2 regions of the Desulfosporomusa polytropa genome follow, and region 2 is predicted to be linked to the other one. Evidence: riboswitches for the same ligand, from Rfam matches in the RefSeq annotation. Region 2 holds a riboswitch; the other holds the start of a gene.

Region 1 (8,050 bases), 2.5 Mb from region 2:
TTTGAACGCTATGGTTTTACCCAGCTGATTAGCAGCGATATTCAGGAAAGTGCTAATCAGCTCCCTGATTTTGCAAAGCTAAATGACGGCGATTTGGCACAAACCGGCATTGGACAGGGAAGCCTTCTGGTTACACCGCTCCGAATGGCTATGCTAGCATCAACATTCGCTAATAAAGGAATTATGATGAAGCCTTATTTAGTACAAAAAATTATGACCCCTGATGGTACTATATTGAATCAAACCAGTCCAGTTGCCTGGCTATCACCTGCAGATAGCAAATTGGCCAGTCAGGTAGCCGATATGATGGTAAGTGTAGTAAAAGAAGGTACTGGCAGCGCGGCCGCACTGCGCGATATACAGGTTGCTGGCAAAACAGGTACTGCAGAAAATCCGCATGGTGCTTCGCATTCTTGGTTTATCGGCTTTGCACCAGCAGACAATCCACAAGTTGCAGTAGCGGTAATTGTTGAAAATGCGGGTTCTGGTGGTACGGTAGCCGCACCACTCGCCCGACAGATTTTATTGCAAGCATTACGATAAGGGGGTGAATTAATGCTTAATCGCACACTTGATGATCGTTATACAATATTGGAACGAATTGGCGGCGGAGGCATGGCCGATGTATACCGCGCACATGATAAACTATTAGACCGTTCAGTAGCTGTTAAGGTACTGCGTTCCCAGTTCACTGATGATGAAGAGTTTATTGGTCGTTTCCGGCAGGAAGCCCAGGCGGCGGCTAAGCTTTCGCATCCTAACATTGTTAATATCTACGATGTTGGTTTTGATGAACAAGCATACTATATAATTATGGAATACATTTCAGGCGAAACGCTTAAAGATAAAATTGACCGTGAAGCCCCGTTACCTGTCGAAACTGCAGTGCGAATTGCTATGGAAATAGCAGAAGCGCTCGAACATGCTCACCAAAATAATTTAGTTCATTGCGATATCAAGCCACATAATATTCTTATTACTCGTTCAGGACGAGTTAAAGTAACTGATTTTGGTATTGCCCGAGCTGTTACTTCATCAACAATGACTAATTCGGGCACAATTATTGGTTCGGTACATTATTTTTCACCTGAACAGGCTAAAGGTGTTTCGGTTGGTGCTAAATCTGACATCTATTCTCTTGGTGTTGTTCTTTACGAAATGCTTACAGGTCATGTGCCATTTACTGGTGAATCACCAATTAGTATTGCCCTTAAGCACATACAGGAAGAACCAAGGTTACCGCGAGAACTAAACGCTTCCATACCGCCGCTGATTGAAGCTATTGTAGTAAAGGCTATGCATAAAGATCCAGTTGCTAGATTCACTGATATTGGTGAAATGATTGCTGATTTTAAATTAGCCCAAAATTATTTAAGGGATGATCATACTAGGCGACTATCTCATACGGATTTTCCTACACAAGTATTACCAACAGTTACACCGCCAGCGGAACAGAATAATGCAAGACATACAGTACCATCTAATACTCCTGCTTCTTTGTTAAACGAAGCTAAACTTTCTAAACCTTGGCTGTGGGGGATATTATTGTTTGTGTTGCTGGGCTCAGCATTGGCGGCCTTTCTGGGATTTGGTAAGTTTTGGAGTCTTAATGAAATTGCCGTGCCAGATGTTGTGGGCAAGCAGGTAGATACAGCACGTAACATTATTATTAGTAATAATCTTAGAGTGTCTGTCTCTGATGCTTTTAGCGACAAAGTTCCGGCAGGTCAGGTTATATCCCAGCAACCAGAAGCAGGAACAACTGTCAAAGAACAGCGGACAATAACGATCATTGTCAGCAAAGGCGGTGAAGTTACTGTTGTTCCGGATTTGCGCGGTCTTAGCCGCCGGGATGCCGAACTGCAGATTAAAAACTCTGGTCTGAAACTAGGTCGGGTTGACGAACAATTTACTGATGCAGCACCAGCAGATACAGTCATTAATCAAAATCCCCGTCCACCAGCGCAAGTAACCAAAGGGACGGCCATTGATATTGTTATCAGCAAAGGTACTAGTCCGAAGAAAGTTTCATTACCGGATTTTCAAGGATCGCTCTTAACTACGGTGGCAACTCAGCTTGATAGCTTGAAGCTTAAGCAAGGAAAAATAACAGAAGCACCTAATGATAAATATCCACCAGGCACCATTATTAGTCAAAATCCACCACCAGCTACTGAAGTAACAGAAGGCACGACGATTGACTTCTCTATTGCCAAAGGTGTGCCTGGAGCTGTCAAACGGGCCGTTGTTCAAGTAACCGTACCAGACGGATCAGCTCGCCAAACTCCGCAAGCCTTGCAAATAGTAGTTACCGATACCAATGGCCGCCGGGTTATTTATGAAGGTTCACATAAACCGGGTGAACATATTGAAAAAACAGTCGAGGGCACTGGACAAGTACGAATTCAAGTGTATATCAATGAAAAATTGCTTCAAGAACAAACAATTTAGCTATATAAAACGTGTTAAAGATTTTGCAGGTAGGTGGTGCAGTGACAAAAGTCACATTGACAACGCTAGTGGTGAAGCGTTGTCAATGTAGCACCTACCTGCACCTGCGAACTTCTTTACTGCGAAATTTATTCAATGAGGAGGTCATGTGTGCTAAATGGTATTGTAGTAAAAGCCTATAATAGTTACTACTATATACAGTCAGGCAGCAAAATTGTCACTTGCAATTTGCGCGGCCGATTTAAGAAAGGACGCTTTTCTCTTATTGTAGGTGATGAAGTGACTTATACTCTAACTGGCCCGGAAAAAGGTATCATTGAAGAAATACTGCCGAGACGCAGCATGTTAAAGCGTCCAATGGTTGCCAATATAGACCAGGTTGTTGTGACTTTTGCCGCTGTTAATCCTGATATTAACCCATCTCTGGTTGACAGATTTTTAGTAATTGCTGAGTTTTCAGAACTGGAGATAATACTATGTATTAATAAAATCGATTTAGCGGACACGGAGGTGTTAGCTAAATTAGTTGAACGCTATAAGCAAATTGGGTATAAGGTACTCACTATAGCTGCTAAGTTAGGTACAGGTATAGAGCAATTGCACACACAGCTTCATGATAAAATTACGGTTTTTGCTGGTCCATCAGGTGCGGGAAAGTCTACCATCCTTAATGCAATCCAACCCGGTCTTGAACTTACTACTGGCGAAGTTAGTCATAAAATTGGCCGCGGTAAACATACGACTCGATTTGCCGAACTTTTGCCATTTGAGGGCGGTGGCTTTGTCGTCGATACGCCGGGTTTCAGCTTTACTGAATTCAATGATATGGAAGAAGCCCATCTAATGGACTACTTCCCTGAAATTTCCCCAATAGCTCCTAAATGCAAATTCAGTACTTGTATTCATTATAAAGAGCCACAGTGTGCGGTTAAACAGGCGGTAGCTGAAGGGCTTATTCATGCTGAAAGATATCAATCTTATCTTGAAATATTGACCGAAATTAGAGAGAACAAGAAAGGATACTAGATGAGTACTATGATTAAAGTTGCTCCATCTATCTTATCTGCCGATTTTTCCCAGCTAGCTAATGAAATAAATAAGATAGAAAAAGCAGGCGCTGATTGGGTTCATATTGATGTTATGGATGGTCATTTTGTCCCTAACCTTACATTTGGTCCACCGGTTGTAGCTGCTATTCGCAAAGTAACCAAACTACCTTTTGATGTTCATTTAATGGTAACTAATCCCCAAGATTTAATCGAACCCTTCGCAAAAGCTGGTGCCGATATTATTACGGTTCATGCCGAAACCGCCCCCCATCTGCACCGTTTGCTTCAAACCATCAAAGAGTATGGTTTGAAGGCGGGAGTATCATTGAATCCATCAACTCCACTGGCTGTAGTTGAAGAAGTACTTGACGATCTCGATATGATTCTTATCATGAGTGTAAATCCTGGTTATGGCGGCCAAAAGTTTATTCCAGGGGCAATTGAAAAGATTACTCGCTTGAAGACAAAACTTGACCAACGAAAGCTTAGTGTTGATATTGAAGTTGACGGGGGCATTAATGCCAGTACTGCGCGTCAAGTAATCGCCGCTGGTGCAACGATATTAGTAGCTGGATCAGCAGTATATGGAGCGCCAGATATGACGCAAGCAATTAAAAATATCCGAGGGCTTGATTAAATTGCTTCTTAGTGGTAACATATGTAGTAGATAGTTACATTATGGATGAAAATTACATATTATAGCCTTTGGGGCAAGGTGAAAAAGAGTAAAATCTTTTAATTCCTGACCGGCGGTATAGCCCGCGAGCCGTTTTTACGGTTGATCTGGTTCAATTCCAGAGCCGACAGTATAGTCTGGATGGTAAAAGGCGTAAGTTCTGCCATATTGGCATTTCCCAACCACATTGCCTATTAAACTGTTGATAGCCCCAAAGCTATTCAACAGTTTTTTGTTTGCCCTTCGTATTCCTTTGCGCTCTTTGTGTCCTTTGTGGTTTAACAAACCTAACCGCATAGCCCAAACCAAGCCTGTTTTAAGAATTGTTACCGCAAAGTACGCAAAGTTTCCAAAGTACTCAAAGGTTAGCGAGTTCACTTGCCTTAACAGAAGGGTAAAACTTTCTTACTACGTTTTGCACTGGAGGACTTCTATGGACAATTATTATATGCGTCAGGCACTTGGCATTGCGCAGTATGCAACAGGACGTACTAGCCCTAATCCGCTGGTGGGTGCCGTTATTGTAAAAGATGGACACATAGTAGGGCAAGGTTGGCATCGTCAGGCCGGTACGCCCCATGCGGAAATTCATGCTTTGGCCCAAGCTGGCGAGCTCGCTAAAGGAGCAACCATATATGTCACCCTTGAACCATGTTCTCATTATGGTCGAACCGGACCTTGTACGGATGCTCTGATTGAGGCAGGTATAAAAAAAGCAGTTGTAGCCATGACTGATCCCAATCCTGAGGTGTCTGGCAATGGCCTGACCCGACTCCGGTCAGCTGGTATTGAAGTAGTAGAGGGAATACTAGCAGCTGAAGCTGCCAAGCTCAATGAAGTATTTATAAAGTGGATCACTACTGGTACGCCATTTGGCGTTCTTAAAACAGCGATGTCGTTGGACGGCAAAATAGCCGCCTATACCGGCCATTCCCAATGGATAACAGGCTCTTCCGCCAGAGCGTATGTACATAAACTACGCGATATATATGATGGCATACTTGTAGGCAGTGGTACCGTACTTGCGGATGACCCCTTGTTAACCTCTCGTTTGCCGGAAGGTGGCCAAAATCCGGTCCGAATTATTGTAGACAGTATGGCCAGAACACCATTGACTGCTAACGTAATTACAGACAAACAGGCTCCAACCCTCATCGCGGTAAGCCAGGCGGCGCCACTGGAGAAAGTAGCTGCACTGCGCGGCCACGGTGTAGAGGTACTGGTGCTTGAGCAAACACCACAGGGCCTCAACCTTCGCCAACTATTTAAAATTTTAGGCGAACGCCATATTACCAGCATCTTTGTTGAAGGCGGAGCAACCATCAACGCATCACTCTTAGCTGCTAATCTAATTGATAAGGTATATTGTTTCATAGCACCCAAAATCATTGGTGGACAAACAGCGTTAAGCCCGGTTGGTGGTACAGGAGTAGAACGGGTAGATCAAGCCATACTGCTTGAAGATATTACCACACAAACCATCGGTACCGATATCTTAGTAAATGGTTACGTAACCGGACGGGAGGGGCGAGATGTTTACCGGACTTGTGGAAGAATTAGGTAAAGTCAAACAGATTGTACGCGGCACTAAATCTGTTCGGCTTTCGGTTTTTGGCAGTAAAATAGTAGATGGCGTTAAACTGGGGGACAGCATTGCCGTAAATGGTACCTGTCTAACAGTTGTTGATTTTAGCCGCGATTGGTTTACTGCTGATGTTATGCCAGAGACAGTTGACCGTACGGCGCTAGCTGCTCTCAAAGCAGGTGACACTGTTAATCTCGAACGTACTCTCCGAGTAGGAGATCGACTAGGTGGTCACATTGTCAGCGGTCATATTGATGGAATAGGAACAATTTTGACCAAAGAACAAAATGATAACGCGATAATTGTCCGGATTGGAGCTGGTCCAGAAGTTATGCGCTACATTATTACAAAAGGTTCAGTTGCTATTGATGGGACAAGTCTTACCATTATTGACTTTGGCGCCGACTGGTTTACCGTGTCGCTCATTCCCCATACAGCTGCTAGGACCACAGTAGGTCTGAAGATAGTAGGTGAGCCAGTTAATCTGGAAGCAGATATGATTGGCAAGTATGTGGAGAAGCTGCTAGGATTACAACAAACCACTAAACCAGTCGAAAAGATAACGATGGGGTTTCTTGAGCAGCATGGATTTACTTTATAAGTCTTTAACCATAGCGTGATTAGCATACGAAACGGAGGAGTTTACATGAAATTCAATACGATTGAAGAAGCTATTGAAGATGTGAAAAATGGTAAAATGGTTGTCGTAATTGATGATGAAGACAGGGAAAATGAAGGCGATCTACTAGTGGCGGCTGAAAAAGCAACACCTGAAGTCATCAATTTTATGGCAACACATGCACGCGGTCTTATTTGCATGCCAGTCATTGGCAGCAGACTAGATGAACTTGATATAGGTCAGATGGTGACAGTAAATACAGATAATCATTGCACGGCATTCACAGTATCTATTGATGCAAAAGACACAACTACAGGCATATCAGCTTACGAACGTTCAATGACAGTACAGGCCGTGTTAGACAAAAAAACAATTGCCAGTGATCTTAGACGACCTGGCCATATTTTTCCGCTCAGATACTGTGAAGGCGGTGTATTGCGGCGTACTGGACATACCGAAGCTGCCGTCGATTTAGCTAAGCTAGCCGATTTATATCCGGCAGGTGTAATTTGCGAAATCATGAATGAAAATGGCACTATGGCCCGGACACCAGAGTTAATGGAGTTTGTACAAAAACATAATTTAAAAATTATCACCATTGCCGACCTGATAAAATATCGCAAAAAGCACGAAAAATTTATCACCAGAGCGGCCGAAACGAAGCTGCCAACAAAATATGGTGAATTCAAATTGATTGCTTATGAAAGCCAGTTGGATAACCAATGCCATATTGCACTGATTAAAGGCGATATAACTAACAAACAGAATGTGTTGGTCAGGGTTCATTCAGAATGCCTGACAGGCGACGTTTTAGGCTCACTACGCTGCGATTGTGGTGATCAGTTGGCCCATGCCTTAAAGTGCATTGAAAAAGAAGGCTGTGGCGTATTGCTCTATATGCGTCAGGAAGGCAGGGGAATTGGACTCGCAAATAAAATCAGGGCTTATGCGCTCCAGGACAAAGGTAAAGACACTGTTGAAGCTAATGAATTATTAGGCTTTGCCCCAGATCTTAGAGATTATGGTATTGGTGCACAAATATTGGCAGACTTAGGTTTAACCAGTATTAGACTGCTAACGAATAATCCTCGTAAGCGGGTAGGTCTTGAGGGCTACGGCTTAACTATCAGCGAACGAGTGCCGCTTGAAATCCTTGCTAACAAATTTAATAATCGGTATTTGTCTGCAAAAAAATCCAAACTTGGTCATCTATTAAAACAGTACGAGGGGGCACAAAAATAATGGACACAATTAAAACCTATGAGGGAAACTTAGTTGCCGAGGGATTAAAATTTGGCATTGTTATTGCCAGATTTAATGAGTTTATTACCAGTAAATTGCTGGGTGGCACCTTAGATGCACTAAAACGTCATGGCGCTAGCACAGACAATGTGGAGATTGCCTGGGTACCAGGTGCTTTTGAAATTCCCCTTGCCGCCAAAAAAATGGCCTTAAGTAAAAAATATGATGCCGTTATTTGTTTAGGTACAGTTATTAGAGGCAGCACCAGTCATTATGACTATGTATGCGCTGAAGTTTCCAAAGGCGTAGCCCACGTCGGTTTAGAGAGTGGCGTTCCCACACTCTTTGGCGTACTTACCACCGATACCATTGAGCAAGCCATTGAACGCGCTGGTACCAAAGCAGGCAATAAAGGTTTTGACGCCGCT
Region 2 (8,050 bases):
TGGCGCGGCTCTGTTCCTGGGGTATCCGGAAACCAACATCATCAGCGCAACTTCGATCGAAGGCGCGAAGATGTATCCGTCCGATTATTACTGGCTGACCCACAAGATTAGACCGGCAAAAAAATAACATCACGTGAAGGAGATCTGAGATGTTACTAGAGGTATCGGAGCTTTCGGTATCCTACGCCGAATATGAAATCGTCCGAAATGTGAATTTGTCGCTCGATGAAGGCGAGATCCTTGCGATTGTGGGAGAAAGCGGCAGCGGCAAGACAACAGTTATTCGCGCAATCCTTGGCTGCCTGCCACATGAGGGCCGTGTGAGCGGCGGGATAATTCTCTTTGAAGGCAAAAATATATTGGAGAATACGTCTGCCGAGTGGCGCCGTCTCTGTGGCACAAAGGCTGCCATGGTTTTTCAGGACAGCGGCAATATGCTGGACCCTATCCGGCGTATCGGCAGCCAATTCGTAGAGTATATCCGCGAGCATTCGCCGCTGACGAAAAGGGAAGCAGCCAAGGCAGCAGAGGACATGCTCAGGAAGATGCACTTGCCCAATCCGGACAATATTATGAAGAGCTATCCGTTTGAACTGAGCGGCGGCATGCGCCAGCGGGTCGGCGTGGCCATGGCCATGTTCTTTAAACCGCGCCTGCTGCTGGCGGATGAGCCGACCTCGGCCCTGGATGTGACGACGCAGGCGCAAGTGGTAAAGGAAATGATGGAGATCTGCCAAAAGGATAAAACGGCAATCGTCATTGTTACACATAATATCGGTGTGGCAGCCTATATGTCGGATAAGCTGATCGTCATGCAAGCAGGAAAAATCGTAGAGTCTGGCAGAACGGATGATGTTATCGCTCGGCCGCAGTCGGCGTATACAAAAGAGCTTTTAGATGCCGTACCGCAGGTCGGAGGGAAAAGATATGTCGGCTGAAATGGAAAAAATTCTGGAAATCGAGCATGTTGTAAAGCGTTTCCCGGTCTCTGACGGGCGCATGCTGACAGCTTGCGATGACGTATCGCTGTCGCTGTATCAGGGAGAAACACTTGGTGTTGTTGGTGAAAGCGGCTGCGGCAAGAGCACGCTTGTAAAACTGATCCTGCAGCTGTATCCGCCGACGAGCGGGGCGATCTGCTACCGGGGCGAGGATCTTACGCAGCTTAAGGGAGAGCGTATGCGGCAGAGCCGGCGACATATCCAGATGGTGTTTCAGGATCCGACGCAGGCTTTCAATCCGAAGATGAAGACCAAAGACATCCTTTGCGAGCCGTTGCGCAATTTCAATATGATAAAAGACAGCGAGTCCGGGAAAAAGGTCGGAGAACTTTTGCGCATGGTTGAGTTGCCGGAAGATTTTGCCGACCGCTATCCCGGCAATATGAGCGGCGGGCAGCGCCAGCGCATCGGGATTGCCCGTTCGTTGGCGCTTGAGCCGGAAATCCTCGTTTGTGATGAGGCGACCAGTGCACTGGATGTATCTGTGCAGGAAAAAATTATGGAACTTCTGGTCAGAATACAACAGGGAAAGAATCTGTCCATGATTTTTATCTGTCATGATTTGGCCCTGGTATCGCAGATAAGCCATCGCATCGCCATTATGTATCTCGGCAATATCGTAGAGGTGCTTGCGGGCGGTGCGCTGAATGAAGCAATGCATCCTTATACGAAGGCGCTTCTGCAGGCGGTTTTCCCGGTGAGAAAAAAAGGGGTTGCAGCGGTCCGGCCGCTGGCGGGGGAGATACCAAGTCCCCTTGCTTTGCCGCCAGGGTGCCCATTTCAGAGCAGGTGCCCGGAATGCAGGGAGATTTGCAGGCAAGAAAAACCGGCGCTCAAAGAGATTTCTAAAAGACACAGTGCTGCCTGTCATTTCATTTTGAATGGAAGACCGGTATAACACTGGCGCGGTTCGCCACTATTCTAGGGCAGTTGTTTTATGCTGGACTGATTTCATGAACACACCCTGGCTCACAGGACAGAGGTTGTTGACAAATAATGGTCGAGGAGTATAATAACAACTATGAGACTTATTCTCAGGGCGGGGTGCAAGTCCCCACCGGCGGTATCCCAGTTGTACTGGGGAGCCCGCGAGCGCTCTTCGTGTGTTGGAAGAGGTCAGCAGAACTGGTGAAATGCCAGTGCCGACGGTATAGTCCGGACGAAAGAGGATAAGGCGGTCAGTATCAATACGGAGAATTGAAGTATTATTTAGTATTGTTTCCTAGCTGCCTACCTAATTGCCCTGATCTAGTAAGTCCTACTATTACTATAGGAGGCGCATTACTTTGAATCAGAATTTATTAAGTCAATTTGGCAATGCAGAGGAGCGGGTGACAAGGGCACTTAGCGCTCTGGGCAATGGCCGGGGAGTTTTAGTAACAGATAACGAACAGCGGGAAAATGAAGGTGATATTTTCTTTGCTGCTGAGTCGCTGACAACAGAACAGATGGCTATGCTAATTCGTGAATGCAGTGGTATAGTTTGCCTGTGTCTGCCAGAGGAGAAATCCCAGGAATTGGCATTGCCAATGATGGTAGACAATAATACAAGTAGTTTTCAGACTGCATTTACCGTTTCAATTGAAGCTGCAAAAGGAGTTACTACAGGTGTATCAGCTGCTGATCGTGTTACTACTATAAAAGCGGCAATTGCTGATAAGGCTTGTGCTCAAGATCTGCGGCATCCAGGGCATGTTTTTCCTTTAAAAGCTAAACCAGGTGGTGTTTTAGAACGGCCGGGCCATACCGAAGCCAATGTTGACTTAATGCGGCTTGCCGGTCTCAAACCATATGGTGTACTGTGCGAACTGACAAACCCCAATGGAACCATGGCGCGATTGCCTGAAATAGTGGCTTTTGCGCAAAAGAACAATATGCCGGTGGTTACAGTGGATGATTTGATAGATTACCGCAAGGTTCGAGAATAAAACTATATTTTTCCTAGCCTCCCAGGATTTTTACTTGGGAGGCTTTATTGATTTTAGTTTGACGTAGGGTCGGTCTTGCTGGGCCTGTTTATTACTATTGGTGAAGTATATACCGCGGAAATTTTAACGCCTTTGCAAACTCTCTCTTGAAATTCGGCTGCAACGCTAAATCCAAATGTTCAATAGAAGCAGTCATAGCTTCAGCCCGGCGACGTTCTTTCGAAGATACCAAACTCATACATGCACCAGCACCAGCCGCATTACCGACCTGTTCAAACCGCTCCAGTGGCAAATCCGGCAGCATACCGATGGTAATCGCGCTCTCAAGTCGCAGGAAAGAGCCGAAGGCACCGGCAATAACGATTCGGTCAACGTCCTCCACTCTAATATTGAGGGCATTTAATAAACTACTAATCCCGCTAGCAATAGCTGCTTTAGCTAATTGTATCTCACCAATATCATTCTGAGTTATAACAATATCACTATCACACCCACTGTCTTCTATTGAGACGACGATAAATTCAGGAGCTTTACCCGGTTTAATTCTAACCCGGGTATTGTTCGGATTCAGCCTACCATTTGCGCTTATGATTCCTCCCTTATTTAATTCGGCAATTAGATCAATAATGCCAGAACCGCATAGACCAATAGGCCTCTGATCGCCAATTGTCTGCCAAAGTACTTCCTTGCCTTGTTGAAAAAGCTTTACCTCGCTGATAGCGCCGTTAACTGCGCGCATTCCCTGCGAAATATGTGCGCCTTCAAAAGCAGGGCCAGATGCACAGGAACAACAAGAAATCCTTTCTCCATTAACCGACAGGGCAATTTCGGTATTTGTTCCAATATCAATCCCTAAAACTATACCTTTCCCTTTATCAATTCCGGTTGCTTGGATCATGGCAACATGATCGCCGCCAACAAACCCGCCAATAGGTGGTGTAAAATATACTTGGGCTTGAGGCCCTAACGTAAGACCGATAGTTTCTGCAGCAATCTCAATTGGGCTAGTCGTGGCAGGAACATAAGGCGATGTGGCAAGTTGCCTTATTGGTAAACCAAGTAGCAAATGATGCATGGCCGTATTAGCTACAATAACTGCCTGACTAATTTGTTGGACATCCAAACCCTGTTGCAAAGTTAAGCGTTTGGCCAATTCATTAATTCCACTGACAGCAGCATTTACTATCTGCTGAGCATTTGCCTCATCTTCCAAGGCATATGCCAGTCTACTCATTAAGTCCTCGCCGTAAGCAATTTGTGGATTTAAAATACCTTCTGCCACCACCATCTCTCCCGTAGTCAGCCTGATAAGAAAGGCGGCAATCTTGGTTGTCCCTAAATCGATGGCTAGTCCTAACGGCTCATAGTTAGTCCCCGGAGTAGCCACAGACATATACCTTTTAAGTAAATAATCAACTTCAACTACTTGCGAGCAACCATCTACTTGCAGTTGTTGGCGACCAATCAGCGATGTTACCGGAATCTCAATTTTGCAGGGACCGACAATTCTTGCCTGGCATGCCAACCGGTAGCCTTGACTGAGACGTTCCGGAGTAAGTATATTTTCTTCGGTAAGTGAGGGTGAGGTTACTTGCCCTGTTATTAGACGTATTAGACACCGACCGCACAATCCTTTGCCGCCGCAAGGAGCGCTGATGCCATGTTCAAACAAATCCATTCCCTTGGCCACTGCTAAAATAGTCTGACCGATATTGGCATAGACCCGTCTGCCAATTGGTTCAAAGTCAACAATCACTTCTGCGTTAGCTCTTTTTTTCATTTCAGCCATACTTCCACTCCCAGCATGCAACGTTATTCTGGATTTCCATACCGCTCTTATTCTTTATGTACAAAAGCAGCCTCAGCCTAACTTTTGCTAGGGGCTGAGGCTGCTTTCTTAAAATTCCGATCTAACAAGTTAACTCGAAAGTCAGTTGCTTGCTATGCTTAGCCTGCAATAAGCTTTTGGCACAGACTAACTGCTTCATCAGCAGTTTCGGCCCAAGCGTCAGCACCAATCTCATCAGCGAAGGCTTGACTGGTTGGACCACCGCCAATCATGACTTTATATTTTTCACGCACATTCTTAGATTTAAGATATTCGATAATATTCTTTTGGGCGGCCATAGTAGTGGTCAGCAAGGCCCCAGCGGCAATGATGCTAGCGCCTACTTCTTCGGCTTTCGCCAAGAAGTTTTCTGAGGGTTGGTCAATACCGATATCATACACTTTGTATCCGGCGGCCGTCATCAGCGCACCAACGATATTTTTGCCGATATCGTGAATATCGCCGGCAACTTGACCCACAATAATCTTCCCTTTAGACTCACTAACAGTGTTGCCTGATGCGGCAATAACTGGTTCCAACATATCAAGGCCAGCTTTAAGAGCATCTGCTCCCATCATGACATCAGGTAAGAACGCCTCGCCTACTTTCCATTTTGCGCCGAGTTCTTCAATACCCTTAATGAGTCCTTGTTGTATTGCCGCAGTCGGATCAATCTTTTCATCAATAACTTGTTGAGCATATTCAACCACCAAATCTTCATCACCATCGAGAATAGCTTGCTTCAAGTTTTCAAAAATATCACTCATATCATTATACCTCCGTTAATTTTTGATTTGTATTATTAAGCACTGTCGTAAGGAAACTAAAACTAGCCCTTCAGTTCAGATGTTCTCTTCTCCATAAAAGCTTGAAGAGTTTGGTTGACTTTGCTATCCAGTTCCGGTGCTTGGTATTCAGCTAACATAGCTTTCCATTTCCGCTCTGCCCGCTTGTTAGTATCCAGACCCTCCTTACCCCAACCGTCATAAGACAATCGGTCACTAAGCGTAGCCTGCCTCAGCTCTGTGGCATGATTTTTCCGGGTATGTTTTTGCGTAAGGAAATGTCCTCCTGGACCAACCTTTTTAATGACGTCAAAGGCAAAATTATCATCCGAGAACTCAATGCCTTTCAGATATCGTAGAAGCATACCAGCAATCTCATCATCTACGATAAATTTTTCATACGACATGGCCATAAAATATTGAAGTATACCTGCTGTATGCAATACAAAGTTGATCCCGGTCACGCTGGCGGCCATCAGCGTCATCATGGATTCGTAACCAGCCTGTGCATCGACAATCTTGGCATCGTTTAAGCCGCCGCCGCCTCTACTCGGAACATCATAGAACCTTGCCAGCTGAGCACTGGCAGAAGTAAATAGCGCTCCTTCGGGATTACCGATAGACAGTGAACCTGTCTGCATGTCAGTAATGGCCGATGTTGAACCATAAACCACGGGAGTTCCGGGATTAATGCTTTGAGCTAAGGCGATACCAGCCAATACTTCCGCGTTCTGCAAGGCTAAAGCGCCAGCCATTGTTGCCGGTCCTGTCGAGCCGGCCATGACCAAGGATGCGATTACCATAGCCTGACCAGTTTCTGCATAGGCCATTAAGCCTCCGAGCATGCGGTCATCATATTTTAATGGAGTAACTGAGTTGACAAGGCATATTAAAGCTGGATTTTTCTTAATGACATCTTTTCCACCGAAGAGAATGGCGGTCATTTCGATAGTATCTTTGGCTTTGTCATAACCGGAGGCGCTGCCCATAAAACATTTATCAGAATGTTTTATGGCACTGTAAACCATTTTTAAATGTCTGATTGAATCTGGCACATCATTTGGTTCGGCAACATTGCCGCCAGTCATATGCATATTAGGACTCATTTGCGCTAACTTAACAAAGTTGTCAAAGTCATTCATATTTGAGTTGCGGCGTGTGCCATCTGCTTCATGAATAAATGGTGAGCCATAGCCAGGCATAAAGATGATATTCTCGCCACCAACTACTAGGTTGTTTTGCGAATTACGGGCGTGAAGAGTAAATTCGGCAGGGGCAGTAGCCACTTGTTCTTCCACAAACTGTCTTTGGAAATAAACCCGCTGACCTTCTACCTTTTGCCCCTTAGCTTTCAAGACATCCAGGGCTGGTTGGTATGAAAATTCTACACCAATTTCATTTAAGATTTTCATACTCTGCTCATGAACTTGCTTCACCTGTTCAGGTGTTAATACATCAAACTTTGGAATCATTGCCAACACCTCTTATTTATTATTTTAATTATGTCTACCGGGAGCTAGGATCCACGGTTAAAACAGCTTTAATAACGGATGCTCAGAAGTACCCAGCTTGGTACCGGTAATTTTGGTGCTATAGCCCATCATTGCATCAGTTGTAGCAATTCCCCTATAAACCCAAGGCGCATTTGCAATAGGACCATAAAGAAGAAAATCAGCCCCCTGAGTGACAGGATAGGTAAATACTGCAGTACCTGCTGCTTCAAAGTAAGGCGATCCTTTAGATCGCATCTTTTTCCACAAATATAATGCATTAGATGGGGCGCAGCCTCCTGGGTAACCTAATTGTTCCTTTACTTCATAGATGGCCTTGGTAGTCCAACTGTTGCTGGCCACGTCCAGCACACCAGGGTCTACAAGAAACTGCTCAATCCCGGCCCGTTTTGCTGCCGCAATTAATCCCTCCGTTTTTTCGTCGCCATTTAACAACTTAAGTCGACTGCTTGGCTTAAGATGCTTTTTACTGAAGGCCAGAACGACCGCAGTTTTGATACCAAAATCCTTAATAATGCTCAGTTCATCTTCCGTGTAATTCTCTTCTATGGAGTTGTAGATAAGGCGGTTGATAATAGCCGGGTCTTTGCCTAGTAATTTTAAGGCGCCTGTCCGAATTTCCGGACTCACACTATCAAGTAAAAACGGGGATGAAGTATGTTTCAGAATAAACTCAACATGGTGCGCTAACGCCTCCGGGGTATCTCCCAAAACATCGATGATTCTGGGGTTGCCAGTCTCTGCGCTCATTTCAGCTTCTTGATCAAGCAGTGCTTTTGCCTCAGCCTCATTGAAAATTCCTTTTATCGAGTCGATGACAATTTTATGTCCTCGGTAGAACATGCTGCCAATTAGCACTGTGGGAAATTCCCCCGGTTGGCCCCCAATCTTTACGCCGTTAATGTCATACACATGCTGCTCTGCTGTAAACCTGAACATTTGTTTCACACTCCTACATCAGTTTATAATTTAAATTTTGATGTTATTTATCTTTTCG

What was found. Region 2 has a riboswitch for FMN ahead of ribB (3,4-dihydroxy-2-butanone-4-phosphate synthase). Riboswitches for the same ligand answer to the same signal wherever they lie in the genome.
Region 1: another riboswitch for FMN. It lies ahead of ribD (bifunctional diaminohydroxyphosphoribosylaminopyrimidine deaminase/5-amino-6-(5-phosphoribosylamino)uracil reductase RibD); the one in region 2 lies ahead of ribB (3,4-dihydroxy-2-butanone-4-phosphate synthase).

What each region holds. Positions count from the first base shown of each region.
Region 1 covers NZ_AP042400.1:1,612,049-1,620,098, forward strand. The annotation lists gene ACZ449_RS09350 (peptidoglycan D,D-transpeptidase FtsI family protein) at 1-543, shown strand, start outside; gene pknB (Stk1 family PASTA domain-containing Ser/Thr kinase) at 556-2,451, shown strand; gene rsgA (ribosome small subunit-dependent GTPase A) at 2,587-3,477, shown strand; gene rpe (ribulose-phosphate 3-epimerase) at 3,487-4,137, shown strand; FMN riboswitch at 4,198-4,333, shown strand; gene ribD (bifunctional diaminohydroxyphosphoribosylaminopyrimidine deaminase/5-amino-6-(5-phosphoribosylamino)uracil reductase RibD) at 4,610-5,740, shown strand; gene ribE (riboflavin synthase) at 5,709-6,362, shown strand; gene ACZ449_RS09380 (bifunctional 3,4-dihydroxy-2-butanone-4-phosphate synthase/GTP cyclohydrolase II) at 6,408-7,622, shown strand; gene ribH (6,7-dimethyl-8-ribityllumazine synthase) at 7,622-8,050, shown strand, end outside.
Region 2 covers NZ_AP042400.1:4,777,833-4,785,882, forward strand. The annotation lists gene ACZ449_RS23985 (ABC transporter substrate-binding protein) at 1-127, shown strand, start outside; gene ACZ449_RS23990 (ABC transporter ATP-binding protein) at 150-938, shown strand; gene ACZ449_RS23995 (ABC transporter ATP-binding protein) at 928-1,899, shown strand; FMN riboswitch at 2,028-2,176, shown strand; gene ribB (3,4-dihydroxy-2-butanone-4-phosphate synthase) at 2,288-2,929, shown strand; gene ACZ449_RS24005 (ASKHA domain-containing protein) at 3,024-4,718, opposite strand; gene mtgC (glycine betaine-specific corrinoid protein MtgC) at 4,877-5,524, opposite strand; gene mtgB (glycine betaine--corrinoid protein methyltransferase) at 5,587-7,014, opposite strand; gene mtgA ([methyl-Co(III) glycine betaine-specific corrinoid protein]--tetrahydrofolate methyltransferase MtgA) at 7,072-7,992, opposite strand.